One region of the Gilliamella sp. BG7 genome, then DNA from elsewhere that is predicted to be linked to it. Evidence: riboswitches for the same ligand, from Rfam matches in the RefSeq annotation. Region 1 holds a riboswitch; the other holds the start of a gene.

What was found. A riboswitch is a leader RNA that binds a small molecule or an ion and turns the genes downstream of it on or off. The one in region 1 is predicted to bind thiamine pyrophosphate.
Region 2: it holds a riboswitch for thiamine pyrophosphate, as region 1 does, so the genes downstream of both, thiM (hydroxyethylthiazole kinase) here and thiB (thiamine ABC transporter substrate binding subunit) in region 1, are expected to answer to the same signal.

What each region holds. Positions count from the first base shown of each region.
Region 1 covers NZ_JBIDFB010000007.1:67,331-74,740, forward strand. The annotation lists gene rluD (23S rRNA pseudouridine(1911/1915/1917) synthase RluD) at 1-458, shown strand, start outside; gene pgeF (peptidoglycan editing factor PgeF) at 464-1,234, shown strand; TPP riboswitch at 1,742-1,849, shown strand; gene thiB (thiamine ABC transporter substrate binding subunit) at 1,890-2,885, shown strand; gene thiP (thiamine/thiamine pyrophosphate ABC transporter permease) at 2,900-4,477, shown strand; gene thiQ (thiamine ABC transporter ATP-binding protein ThiQ) at 4,455-5,168, shown strand; gene ACGH49_RS06215 (AAA domain-containing protein) at 5,415-7,410, opposite strand, start outside.
Region 2 covers NZ_JBIDFB010000012.1:10,232-17,641, reverse strand. The annotation lists gene ACGH49_RS08600 (SPOR domain-containing protein) at 1-487, shown strand, start outside; gene ACGH49_RS08595 (Dam family site-specific DNA-(adenine-N6)-methyltransferase) at 536-1,357, shown strand; gene rpe (ribulose-phosphate 3-epimerase) at 1,396-2,073, shown strand; gene ACGH49_RS08585 (phosphoglycolate phosphatase) at 2,066-2,761, shown strand; gene trpS (tryptophan--tRNA ligase) at 2,785-3,780, shown strand; gene trkA (Trk system potassium transporter TrkA) at 3,889-5,250, shown strand; TPP riboswitch at 5,289-5,390, shown strand; gene thiM (hydroxyethylthiazole kinase) at 5,454-6,239, shown strand; gene thiE (thiamine phosphate synthase) at 6,252-6,893, shown strand; gene thiD (bifunctional hydroxymethylpyrimidine kinase/phosphomethylpyrimidine kinase) at 6,905-7,410, shown strand, end outside.

The DNA of each region.
Region 1 (7,410 bases):
TAGTTATGGGGATTATTACCGCAGGAGGGACAGTTGATCAGCCTATCACCCGTCATCCAACCAAACGTACTCATATGGCTGTATTCCCAACGGGTAAACCAGCGGTTACGCATTACAGAGTGATGGAAAAATATCGCTTACATACTCGTTTGCGGTTACGTTTAGAAACAGGGCGAACACATCAAATCCGTGTGCACATGGCACACATTGCTCACCCACTAATTGGTGACCCACTCTATGGTGGAAGACCAAGACCACCTAAGGGAGCTAGTGAATCTTTTATTCAAACCTTACGCGATTTTAATCGCCAAGCATTACACGCTACCATGTTGCGCTTATATCATCCTATAACAGGTGAACAAATGGAATGGCATGCGCCTATTCCTGAAGATATGCAAAAATTAATTAAATCTTTACAAGAAGATACCGAGTGGCACAGAGACGAACTAGATTGGTGACAAATATGATTAAATCGATTTACCCATATTGGACAGCCCCAAAAAAAATTCATGCCTTTACTACAACACGTACTGGTGGCGTCAGTTTAGCGCCATTTGCAAGTTTAAATATGGGAAATCGAACCGGTGATAATTCCGAGCATATTGCTGAAAACCTACGAAGAATTATTCAAGCCGAAAAAATACCAAGCGAACCGTATTGGTTAACGCAAACTCACAGTACAACAGTGCTTGATATATCACAAATTGCTTTACAACCCCCAACAGGTAACATCGATCCTTATCAAACTTTTGAAGCTGATGCATCATATACCAATCAACCTAAGCAAGTTAGCGTGGTACTAACCGCAGATTGCATGCCGGTGCTTTTTTGCACAACAAAAGGCGACGAAGTTGCAGCTGCCCATGCCGGTTGGCGGGGATTATGTAATGGTATATTAGAAGAAACGATCAAAAAATTCTCAAGCTCGCCATCAAAAATCATCGCGTGGATGGGACCAGCCATTAGTGTCAAAAAATTTGAGGTAGGTATTGAAGTCAAACAACAATTTGAAAAAGTTGATCCAAAAGCACAAGAAGCATTTAAATTGATCAACCCGACTGAACAAAAATACCTAGCCGACTTATATCTAATTGCCAAACAACGCTTACAAGCAGTAGGAGTAACGCAAATTTTTGGTGGTGATTATTGTACTTATATTGAACAGGATAAATTTTTTTCTTATAGGCGTGAAAATAAAACTGGCAGAATGGCATCAATGATCTGGTTCGAGTGATTTATTTTTTAAAATTAATAAGATGAATAAGAAATTAAAAGCACTTTATAGGGAAAGTAAGATGTCTATATTAGGCTAATATTTATAGCATATTTGCTTATAAGCCAATACTGTATTGTGGTAAATTTCATAAAATAACAAAAAATCATGTTAATCATCTAATTTTATTGAAAAAAATTAAAAATGAAACTTAAATGAAATTATGTCCTACCTGAGATTTTTTATAAAAAAACACCATATTTTATGACGTTCGAGGGTTATTATTGTCATTTATTTGATGCTCAAATATTCCTGTAACTGAGTATTGAAATTAATTTATAGATGGATTTGGTGGTGTTTATATTGACTTATTTTTGAGCATTTAGAATGGTGAAATAATTTTTGGTTGCAAGAATAAAATAAAAATAATTTAAAATCAACTTGATAAATTAATGTGTTTTTTGAGTCTTATTAAATTTATATCACTTTTGTTGTTTACAAGCCTCATGCTTACCTCTACACTAATCTATGTTCTCAACGGGGTGCCTGAAGAGCTGAGAATGTTAAATAGAATAACATAACCCGCCGAACCTGAACTGGATCATACCAGCGGAGGGATTTGAGTTATTTCACTTGCTCAAACCTTTTGTCTTTTATTTGCTATTTTGGAGGCAAAATGTTTTGTAAAAAATTGTTATTATCTTTGGTATTATTGGTACCTTTTATGGCAAATGCTGCCAACGTAAAACCAAGCCTAACTGTTTATAGCTATAATTCCTTTGTTTCAGAATGGGGGCCGGGAAAAGAAATTGAAAAGGGATTTGAAGCACTGTGTAACTGTGAAATTGAGATTGTTGCATTAGGTGATGGGGTGGCGATATTAAATCGAATGCGCCTTGAAGGTAATAGAAGTAATGCCGATGTGATCTTAGGATTAGACAATAATCTTTTGGAACAGGCCAAACAAGCCAAAATAGTTATACCTCATCAAATCACTAAACCAGATAATTTAAATACCGACTGGTGGGATAGTGATTTTATGCCTTATAATTTTGGTTATTTCGCTTTTATTTATGATCAACAAAAAATCAGTAATCCACCACGTAGCATGCATGAGCTAGTTGATAATAAAGCTAACTGGAAAATTATCTATCAAGACCCACGAACCAGTACCCCCGGGTTAGGTTTATTATTTTGGATGAAAAATATATATGGCAATGATGCCGCATCTGCATGGCAAAAAATAGCGAATAATACTGTGACAGTGACTAAAGGTTGGAGCGAAGCTTATGGTCTATTTTTAAAAAACGAAGCTGATTTTGTGCTTAGTTATAGCACTTCGCCAGTTGCACATATTATGAATGATAATGATCATCGTTATGCTGCTGCTATTTTTGACGAAGGGCATTATCGTCAAGTCGAAGTTGCGGGTATTACTAAGTATAGTCAGCATCCCGAATTGGCACGTGCTTTTTTACAATATTTATTAACGCCTGATGTACAACGTCAATTTGCTGAAAAAAATTTCATGTATCCGATTATTAATATAACGTTGCCTGAAGCTTTTCAGCAAATTAAACCAGTCAATAAAGCACTCGAGTTTGATGCTAAGCAAGTTAAAAATAATCAAAAGAGCTGGGTGCGTGAATGGAAATCCACCATTAGTAAATAGTTTTATTCAGTATAATGTTGAAATTAAGAACGTTAATCCCTGGCATTAGTGCTGCAAGCTTGATTTTAGTTGTATTAGGTTCAGCACTATTTGCGCTTTGTTTAGTTGCTTTTGAGTCTAATAATTTAACTGTCTATTTTGATAGTTATTTATTACATGTTATTTGGATAACAATATTTCAAGCAACGTTATCAACATTGCTATCTGTGTTATTGGCAATATTGATGGCTAAAGCCCTATCGATAGTCAATTTTTGGGGTAAAAATCTATTGCTACGCATTATGCCTATCACCTTTATATTTCCTACGTTGGTTGTGGTAACGGGGTTATTATCTGTTTATGGGCAACATGGTTTATTAGCGTCGTTTTGTCATTATTTAGGTTTGCCTTTTGTGATATCCATTTATGGTTTAAAAGGTATTTTATTGGCACATATATTTCTTAATTTCCCTTATGCTTGTTGCTTGTTTTATCAAACCTTAAATAGTGTACCAGTCGAACACAAACAATTAGCTGCTCAATTGAATTTTTCGAGTTTTACTTATTTTAAAGTGGTGGAATGGCCACTGTTGCGTCGACAGTTGCTACCTATGGCATCGCTAATCTTTATGCTTTGTTTTTCTAGTTTTGCTATTGTATTGGCTCTAGGTGGTGGACCTAAATATACCACACTTGAAGTTGCCATTTATCAATCCATCCGTGAATTTGATTTGATACAAGCCGTGCTTTTAGCATGTTTGCAGTTGGTTTGTTGTGCTTTTTTTATGGGGTTGATGCAAAAGTTTAATTATAGCTATAAATTTAACACTCAATATGTTAAGCAAAGTTATCGTTTACCTGTTTCGTTTAACTTAATTTTGTCGAGTTTTGTTATTATTGTTATTGGTGCATTATTTATTTTGCTACCCATCATAACTATATTAATAAAAGGTATTTATTTTTTTCAGTGGTCATTTTTTTCAGTGGCCTTTCAACGTGCAGTTATGTTTTCTTTACTAATTGCTTTTGGGTCAGCTAGTATTGCTATGCTACTAGCTTTATTATTACTCTATACAAACAGCCGATTATTGATTAATCAGCAAATAAAATGGAGTAATCGGTTAATGTTAATTGGATCGCTGATTTTAATTATTCCAAGCATGGTGCTGGCGTCAGGTCTGTTTTTATTGTTATTTCCATACGCTTATAGTTCTGTCTTTGTTTGTGTTTTGACGATGCTTTGTAACAGTTTAATGGCACTGCCATTTATATTAAAAAACCTCGCTGCACCAATGTATGATGTTACATCACGCTATTGGCACTTAAGCCAGTCACTTAATATTACTGGTTTTTGGCATTTTTATTTAATTGAATATAAAGCACTAAAAAAGTTAATTATCCAAAGTTTTGCCTTTTCAGCAATATTATCATTGGGTGATTTTGGTATTATTGCGTTATTTGGTGGACAGTCAGTCACAACATTACCTTATTATTTATATGAGCAAATATCGTATTATCATTATCATGAAAGTGCTGTAACTGCTGCATTATTGCTAATATTATCTTTTAGTTTACTGGTTGTGATAGATTATGATCGAACTGAATCAAATTAATTATCAATATGATAATTTTAAAATGCATTTTGATATCAAAATTACTGCAAAAGAAAAGGTGGTTATTGTTGGGCCAAGTGGTGCAGGTAAAAGCTCATTGTTAAGCTTGATTGCTGGGTTTATTTCACCAAACTATGGGCAAATTTTACTTAATCATCACAATATGACTCACACTCAACCAGGAAAGCGGCCTGTTTCGATTTTATTTCAACATAATAATTTATTTGATCATTTAAATGTTGAACAAAATATTGGCTTAGGTATAAAGCCTTGTTTAAAACTAAATACATCGGAACGCCAAACAATAGATGATATGTTAGCTAAAGTTGGTTTAACTGGTTTTAATAATCGTTATCCCGAACAACTTTCAGGTGGTCAGAGTCAACGTGTTGCGTTAGCTCGTTGTTTAATTCAACGCCGACCTATTTTATTGTTAGATGAGCCATTTTCAGCTCTCGATCAAGCATTACGCTTTGAGATGTTAGCATTAGTTGATCAAATTTGCGATGAGCTCGATTTGACATTAATGATGGTCTCACACAATCTTAATGATTCGCTTAGTTATTTTTCTCGTTGTTTGGTGGTGGATAATGGGCAGATCGTTTTTTATGGTTTACCAAACCAACTTATGCAACCTAAAAATAGTGTTTTTGCAAAATTAATTGGATTAAAGAATGATAAAAATAAATAAAGTAAATAAAATTCTGGTTGCTATTCTTTCTTAACAATTTAGTTATTAAAACATTTTTACAATGTTTTTTATTGGAAACTTAAATCAAGGTACATAGCAGTATATTGTAAATACCCTATCAATTATAAAAATAACTCGAGGAATACAAAAACACGTAGTATTATATTTTCCTTTAGCCTTTATATTCATCGAAAGAGGTATTTACATTTTTTATTAAAAATAAATCTAATCAAACATAATAATAAATTAATGCGATCGATAAATTTTTATAATTTTAAAAGTTCTAGATTGTTTCCCTACAAGATGGAGAACTTTTTCATCATTAACTCCTGCCCCAAGTAGCGTTTGTGCTAATGGGCGACTTTCATTGATAATCCCATTAGAAAAATCATCTTTTCCTTTAGTTATCTGTACGGTAATAATATCATTGGGTTTTGAAACATCAATATAATGAACTAAATCTCCAATTTCCACAATATCTGTTGCCTTTGGCTCTTTTGGGCTACATTTTTTTATTTGATCTGTGTTTATTGTTACATCGGTAACCTTACTGTTTTTCTTTTGAGTAGATAATGTGGTCACCTCCCTATATTCAGTATAAACGTTGCTAATTGGGGCACTAGTACTGTATGGATAAATATTATATTCAGTAAGCGTATTAATTAAATCCTTAATAACATCTTCTTTATAACGATTAAATGTTGATGCAAAACATCTCCAAAATTTCCAACCTGCTCGTTCCAAAATTCTTTGTCGATGCATATCTCTAGGCCATTGTTCTGGAGTGTGGTATTTATCACCATCGCACTCAATTGCAAGGCGGCTATCTGATTCACCTTCTACAACCATATCAATTCTATATGAACCAACACGAACTTGTGGAATTACACGGTAACCATGCGAAACCAAAATGTCAAACATTTCTCTCTCAAACTGGGATTCGCAAAGTTCACGGGAAATTTCTAATTTCTCTTCATTTTGGATGAACGGAGTTTGGAAATGTTGTATTAGTTTAGAGCGCAATAGATCCGCTTTGCTTAATTCATCAATCTTAATACTACGTACTAAATACATACGGTCTCGAGCTCGAGAAGCAGCCACGTTAAAACGTTGCGCAAACATATCTCTTGTTTGTGCTTGAACATGACCAGGCACAACAACCATTGATAAAAACATAATATCCCTTTCTTTTCCCTGAAAAGTACGCGCATCACCGCAAGTGATTTTGTATTGCATAATCACTTCTTCTTCTAATCTTTCATTAAGCATTTGCATGATTTTCAATGCTTGATCATTACCTAAAAGTGATACAACACCGATAGTTCGTCCTCTGAAATTAGGTGTTTCTACAATTTTTTGAATTTCATCAACTATAAATTGAGCCTCAGATAGGTTGACATTATTCTTACGATAACCGTCAGTCACATATACATCAATAAGTGGTGGGTCAATACGCTCTAAAGCTTTAGCAACACGTAAAGGTTTCAATTCATTATTGTAAAATTCACGTTTTGAGTATTCTATGATTGGTGCTACGCAACGAAAATGTTCTCTTAGCATTACAGAACTTTGAGCAAAGACCACCTTAAATAAATCGTATATGGATCGATCTGGTGTCATCATAGGACGGTAGGTTTCCACTTGTTTTGAGAGAAAGCGAGTTTTCAAATTTTTGATTTTCTCTTCTTCTAAACCAATACCTTCAGGAGAAACTTGTTTATCATCTCCAACTACTAATATTTTTTTTGCTCTTAAAATTGCAGGCAGAGCTATTAAGTCTGATTGAGAGGCTTCATCAATGATAACCAAATCAAATTCCTCAAAATTAGAAGGCAATGATTCACAAATGCGATAGTGTGGCATAATCCAACAAGGAATAGCATTATTGGCTTTTTCAGCAGCTGAACGTGCATCTTGACGATATCGAGCTGCACGAACACCAGTACCTTTTCCTATTTTATTGATTGCTGCTCTATATGCTTCTAATGCAGAGCGAACCTCTGGTGTGGCATTTTCTGCAATCTGCAGCCATGTACGTTTATTGATAGCATCTTTGTAAAAATTTACTAAATCAATTTCAAGCTCCGTTCGTAACTTTGATAGTCTTTTCAAATCTTTGCGGGCATCAATTTTATCGACGAAATTAGCTAAACGGCATAGACGCCATACTTTATGCCAATTGTTTGGAAGTAATTGATCATGAGTACCAATATGGGGTTCATTGCGTAACCTTTTCGCCCAC
Region 2 (7,410 bases), on a different contig from region 1:
TGGCAATTTAGAACCAATCATTAATCAGGAATACACACATGAACTAAACCATAATCAGGCTAAGCCATTAACACGACCAAATATTAATAGCATTGCTAGTTCAGATAACGTTAAAAAGAATGCGAATTCAACTAAAACTGGCACAAATAAAAACAACTTTGATAAAAAAATACCTCATCATAAAACTGATGAAATTGTTACTTCAGCAAATAATTTAAAACTAGACAATAATAGTTATAGTATTCAACTTGCTGCATCAAAATCAGTTGACGGTCTAAAAAAATTGATTAACGAACATAAAATAACTAACTATCAAATTTATGGAACTAAACGTAATAATGAAAAATGGTATGTTCTAATTAAAGGTAATTACTCTTCATCTGAAGAAGCACATAAAGCAATCAAGTCTTTACCGAGTGCACTACAAAAAGACAAACCATGGGTCAAATCTAGTGCAACAATTAATAAAGAAAAAGCCGCAAAATAACCAAGGATATTGTTTATTTATCCGATCAACGACAAATAGGAGTATCCGTTGAAGAAGCAACGAGCCTTTTTAAAATGGGCTGGAGGAAAATATGAACTTGTGGAAACAATTAAACGGTATCTACCAGAAGGCGATCAACTAATAGAGCCTTTTGTTGGAGCTGGTTCCGTGTTTTTAAACACCAACTACAAAAGTTATATTTTAGCGGATATCAATCATGACTTAATTTCATTATTTACATTATTAAAATTAAGTCCAGATCAATTTATCCGTGACCTTAGATTACTATTTGTTGCTCAGAATAATCGTCCAGATGCGTTTTATCAGCTGCGTGAAGTATTTAATGGAAGTAAAGATCAGTATATTAGATCGCTTTTATTTGTCTATTTAAATCGGCATGGTTATAACGGTTTATGTCGTTATAATAACAATGGACTATTTAACGTACCGTTTGGGCGGTATAAAACAATTTATTTTCCTGAAAAAGAACTTTATTTTTTTGCAGAAAAAGCTCAAAGGGCAGAATTTATTTGTGCACCTTACCACGAAGTAATGAAGAAAGCGGCAAAAAATTCAGTAATTTATTGTGATCCACCTTATATACCCCCGAATGAATCAGCTGGATTTACGGCTTATTATTCAAATATATTTGGATTTGAAGAACATAAAAACTTGTCGGAATTAGCTGAAACTATGGCATATAAAAAAAATATCCCTGTGCTTGTGTCCAATCATTATACTGATTACACAATGAACCTATACAGCAAGGCAAGCGAGCTTTATCGAACAGAAATGCGACGTTCAATTAGCTGTGCCGGTAAAGGACGAAAAAAAATTGACGAGATTCTAGCATTATACAAAAAGTCTTAAATAGGCTTGAATATAAGGCAAGTTATTATAGGTAAGTTATGAAAGAATACATTATTGCTCCATCAATATTATCAGCTGATTTTGCTCGCCTTGGTGAAGATACTCAAAAAGTGCTAGATGCAGGAGCTGATGTAATACATTTTGATGTTATGGACAACCATTTTGTACCTAATCTCACAATGGGGTCAATGTTTTGTAAAGCTTTACGAGACTATGGTATTAAAGCCCCTATTGATGTGCATTTGATGGTATCGCCTGTTGAAGAGATAATTACCTCATTTGCCAAAGCTGGCGCAACCAATATATCTATCCATCCAGAAGCTACTGTCCATTTGGATCGTTCATTACAGTTAATTAAAGATCATGGTTGCACAGCTGGTATTGTATTTAATCCAGCTACACCGCTTGATTATTTAGATTATGTCATAGATAAAATTGATATTATTTTATTAATGAGTGTTAACCCAGGTTTTGGAGGTCAATCTTTTATACCTTCAACAATTAAGAAATTACAACAAGCCAAACAGCGTATTATTGAATCTGGATGCAATATTCGGTTAGAAATTGATGGTGGCGTAAAAATTGACAATATTGCCAAAATAGCTAGAGCTGGCGCCGATATGTTTGTTGCTGGTTCAGCTATATTTAGCCAACCTGATTATAAAACAGTTATTGACGCCATGCGTAAAGAGTTAGCAGGAGTTGAACATGAATAAACTAGAAAATATTCAAGCAGTAGCTTTTGATTTAGATGGCACATTAGTTGACAGCGTACCAGGACTAGCATTGGCAACACAAAATATGTTAGCAGACTTGAATCTACCTACAATCAGTAACGAGAAAATCAAAAACTTTGTAGGTAATGGTATTGATATTATGCTAGAACGAGTATTCAAAGCAATTGAAGTTGATTCATCATTAGAACTATTTTCCAAAGCTAAAGATCTATTTAATCAACACTATGATAAAGTCATTGATGCAGAAACAAAACTGTTTCCCAACGTTAAAGAGACTTTAAAAGTACTTCACGATAATAATTATCCACTAGCTTTAGTAACCAATAAACCCGCACAATTTTTGCCTGCTTTGCTGACTTCTTTAGGCATAAAAGAGTACTTTTCATTAGTGCTTGGTGGGGGAGATGTGATTAAACTAAAACCACACCCGGCCCCTTTATACCAAGTAATGGCTAAATTTGGATTGTTTAGTGATCAGTTACTTTTTGTTGGTGATTCAAAAAATGATATTACTGCAGCCCAAAATGCTAACTGTCCAACTGTTGCATTAAGCTATGGTTATAACTATGGCATATCGATCGCCAGTAGCAACCCTGATTTCTTATTTGACGATTTTAAAGACATATTAACATTATTACCTCAGCCAAAAGCTAAGGCAAAAAAATAATTAGCATAGATTAGGAATAAATTATGAGCAAACCGATTGTATTTAGTGGCGCTCAGCCATCAGGAGAACTAACACTTGGTAACTACTTAGGTGCTTTAAAGAATTGGGTCGCTCTGCAAGATGAATATGATTGCATTTATTGCATCGTCAATCAACATGCGATTACCGTACGCCAAGATCCAAACAAATTACGTAAAGCTACATTAGACACACTCGCTCTATATTTAGCTTGCGGTATTAATCCGCAAAAAAGTACCATTTTTGTACAGTCACAAGTGCCTGCACATGCAGAACTCGGCTGGGCATTAAATTGTTACACCTATTTTGGTGAACTTAGCCGTATGACTCAATTTAAAGATAAATCATCTCGTCATTCTGAAAACATCAATGCGGGATTGTTTGATTACCCTGTACTAATGGCTGCGGATATTTTACTCTATCAAGCAAATTTAGTACCTGTAGGTGACGATCAAAAACAACATCTCGAATTATCACGCGATATTGCTATGCGATTTAATGCGCTTTACGGTGACATATTTACTATTCCTGAGCCTTTTATCTCGAAAGTGGGTGCTCGCGTCATGTCACTACAAGAACCCACTAAAAAAATGTCTAAATCAGACGAAACCCGCAATAACGTAATTGGTTTACTCGAAAATCCAAAAGATATCGAGAAAAAAATCAAACGTGCAATGACCGATTCAGATGAGCCACCTGTGGTACGTTACGATCTAAAAAATAAAGCTGGTGTTTCAAACCTACTTGACATTTTAACTGGCGTGACAGGTAAGCCTATCTGCGAACTTGAAAAAGAGTTCGAAGGCAAGATGTATGGTCATCTTAAAACTGAAGTAGCAACACAAGTCATTGATATGCTAACTAAACTTCAAGCAAAGTATCATCAGTATCGAGATGATGAAAGTTATCTAATTTCAATAATGCAAGAAGGAGCAGAAAAAGCACGCTCAAAAGCCGAACCAACTTTGAAAAAAGTTTATAATGCAATCGGTTTTGTATAATTGAAAAATTAATAACTGATTGTTAATAAAAATAAAACAGTATGCAATGGCTTTAATATACAGGGAAAATGGGGAACAATTAAAGCCATTTAAATATACAGGTTAGTTATGAAGATTATTATTCTTGGTGCAGGACAAACAGGTAGTGCGCTTGCTGAATATCTTGTTACCGAAAAACAAAACGATGTCACGGTGATTGATGAAAATTATAATAAATTGCAATCATTACAAGAACGTTTTGATTTACAGGTGATTTGCGGAAAATCATCATACCCACAAGTTTTAGAAAGTGCCGGAGCTGAATCAGCTGATATGCTTGTTGCTGTAACTAACTCTGATGAAGTCAACATGATGGCCTGCCAAATTGGTCATGTCATATTTAACATTCCACAAAAAGTCGCACGCATTAGAGCACCTGAATACAATGACGAAAACTACCCTCTTTTCAATAAAGATTGTATAAATATAAATCACATTATTGCTCCAGAAAATCTTATCACCAACCATATTAGTCAATTAGTACAATATCCTGGTTCGCTACAATTTGCATCTTTTTACGACAATCGTGTCTGTTTAGTTGCCGTCACCGCTTATTATGGTGGTGCTTTAGTAGGTAGTGAGTTATCAGAACTTAAAGAACATTTACCGCATGTTGAAGCTCGAGTAGTAGCTATTTATCGTAAAAACCATTTTATTCGACCGCTTGGTTCAACACTTATAGAAGCGGGCGATATGGTCTACTTTATAACTCCCCCCGTTAATATCAAAGCGGTGACCAGTGAGTTACAACGGTTAGAAAAACCATATAAACGAATAATTATCAGTGGCGGTGGTGGTGTAGCTGTCGCTTTAGCAAAACGTTTAGAAAATGACTATCAAGTCAAATTAATTGAGCGGAACGCCGAACGAGCTGAATTAATTGCCGAGCAACTCGTTAATACAACAGTATTACATGGTGAATCATCGGATCAAGAATTGCTCTCACAAGAACAAGTTGAACTTACTGATCTATTTATCGCTGTTACCAGTGATGATGAATCCAACATCATGTCCTCCATGTTAGCCAAAAGAATGGGAGCGAAAAAAGTAATTGTATTAATTCAACGCCAAGCCTATCTTGAACTAATTAATGATAGTGTGATTGATATTGCGATTTCCCCACAACACGCCACAATATCTGAGCTATTAAGCCATGTTAGACAAACTGGGGTTGTTAAAGTTGTTTCATTAAGACAAGGAGAATCCGAAATTGTCGAAATTATTGCTAATGGTAATAGTGAAACATCAAGGCTGGTTGGCAAAAATATTAATAGCTTAAAACTTCCATCAGGCGCAACTATTGGAGCTGTAGTACGTGGAGAAGATGTTATTATCATTAATACTGATTTAACCATTGAAGACAATGATCATCTAATAATCTTCTTACCAGATAGAAAAGCAATTACTGATATTGAAAGATTATTACAATAGCTTGTTAAAAACAAATAATCAGTTCATAATAAAAAATTCATTTTGACTCGGGGTGTTTTTTGTCTAAACAAAAAACTGAGATTTCACCCGTTGAACCTGATCTGGATTATACCAGCGTAGGGAAGTCTAAGCCATAAAAGCCTTAAATTGGCAAATTCTTCCCGACATTTATAAATTAATAAATCAGTAAGAAAGGAAGAAATATGTCAGCAGCTAAATCATACCAAATTACCCAAACCGCTCCTTTTATCAATCATATAAAACAACAACGCCCACTAGTGCATTGCATTACTAATGATGTAGTCCAAAACTTTACTGCCAATGTACTACTTGCTATTGGTGCATCTCCAGCAATGGTGATTGCCGAACAAGAAGTTGCTGAATTTGTCAACATTGCCGATAGCTTACTGATTAATATTGGCACTATTCACAGCAACACAGCCCAAAGTATGCTATTAGCGGCCGCCAAGGCACAGCAAACACAAACCCCATGGGTACTCGATCCTGTTGCTGTAGGAACTGCACTTAATTATCGAACTGAAATTGCACATCAATTATTATCATTTAATCCCACAGTAATACGAGGTAATGCTTCAGAAATTTTAGCACTAAATGGTCAAAAATCTTTCTCAAAAGGCCCCGACGGTCAAGACACAACTCAATCAGCTTTAAACGCTGCCCAAGAGTTTGCGCAAAAATATCAAACTATTGTCACAATGACGGGCGATGTTGACTATATAACTAACGGAAACAGCACATATAGTATAACTGGTGGTGATATTGCTTTAACAAAAGTAACAGGCACAGGATGTTCATTATCTGCAATGGTAGCGGCTTTCATAGCTAATTCGCCTGACCCATTATCAGCCATTGCCTGTGCATGTTTTATGATGAAAAAAGCTGGTGAGCTAGCTAATAAACAACAAGGATTAGGAACTTTCTCGATATCACTATTAGATCAACTCTCAACATTTAACCCATCACTTTAATAAGGAAATCAAATGAAAAAACGACTGGATTTAACCCTCTATTTAGTCCTTGATCCATTATTATGCGGTGGCATTAATGGCATGATAAACACCACAAAAATTGCTGTTTCAAATGGTGTGACTGCAATACAGTTAAGATCTGAACATGAATTTAGCGGTAAAGATTGGTACTACGCTGCCTTAGCATTGAAAGAAGCATTAAGCGACACCTTTGTTCCACTATTTATAAATGACCATGTAGATATTGCTTTAGCGGTTGATGCCGATGGTGTCCATATTGGGCAAAGTGATTTGCCTGTTGATATAGCTCGACAACTTATCGGCAAAGATAAATGGTTAGGCCTTTCGGTAACTAGCCAACAACAACTTGAAGCAGTTCCTTGGCAGCAGATTAATTATATTGGCATAGGCCCTATCTTCCCAACCACAACCAAAAAAAATGCAACGGTAGCAATAGGAACTGAACAATTAACTGAATTAGTCAAACTAAAACAGTGCCCAGCTGTTGCCATTGGTGGTATTGATGAAAGCAATGTAACTAACATTATTCAAACGGGCATTGACGGCGTTGCTGTAGTTTCGGCTATTTGTGGCAAAAAAGATATTCAACAAGCAACATTATCGCTTATCAACAAAATCAAACAAGCTAAATAGGAAATACAATCATGACAACAATTGCATTAACCATTGCAGGATCTGATCCTAGCGGTGGTGCTGGTATTCAAGCCGATTTAAAAACCTTTTCTGCACTTGGTGCGTATGGTATGTCAGTTATCACCGCACTAACAGCACAAAGCACCCAAGGGGTTGATGCGGTATTAGCTATATCGCCCGAATTTGTTGAAGCCCAATTTAATACGCTTTATAAAGATATTCAAATTGATAGCGTAAAAATAGGTATGCTAATGAATAAAAAAATAGTCACAACCGTTCACTACCTACTTAAAACAAACCCTATTCCTGCTATCGTGTTAGATACCGTAATGGTTGCCAAAGGTGGACACCCTCTTTTAAAATCCGATGCTGTAACGGCCATTCGTGAGCTTTTATTACCCCTAGCAACCATTATCACTCCCAACCTACCTGAAGCTGCTGCATTACTTGATTGTGATGAAGCAAAAACCGAAGATGAAATGCAAAACCAAGGGCAAAAATTACTCAAACTAGGTTG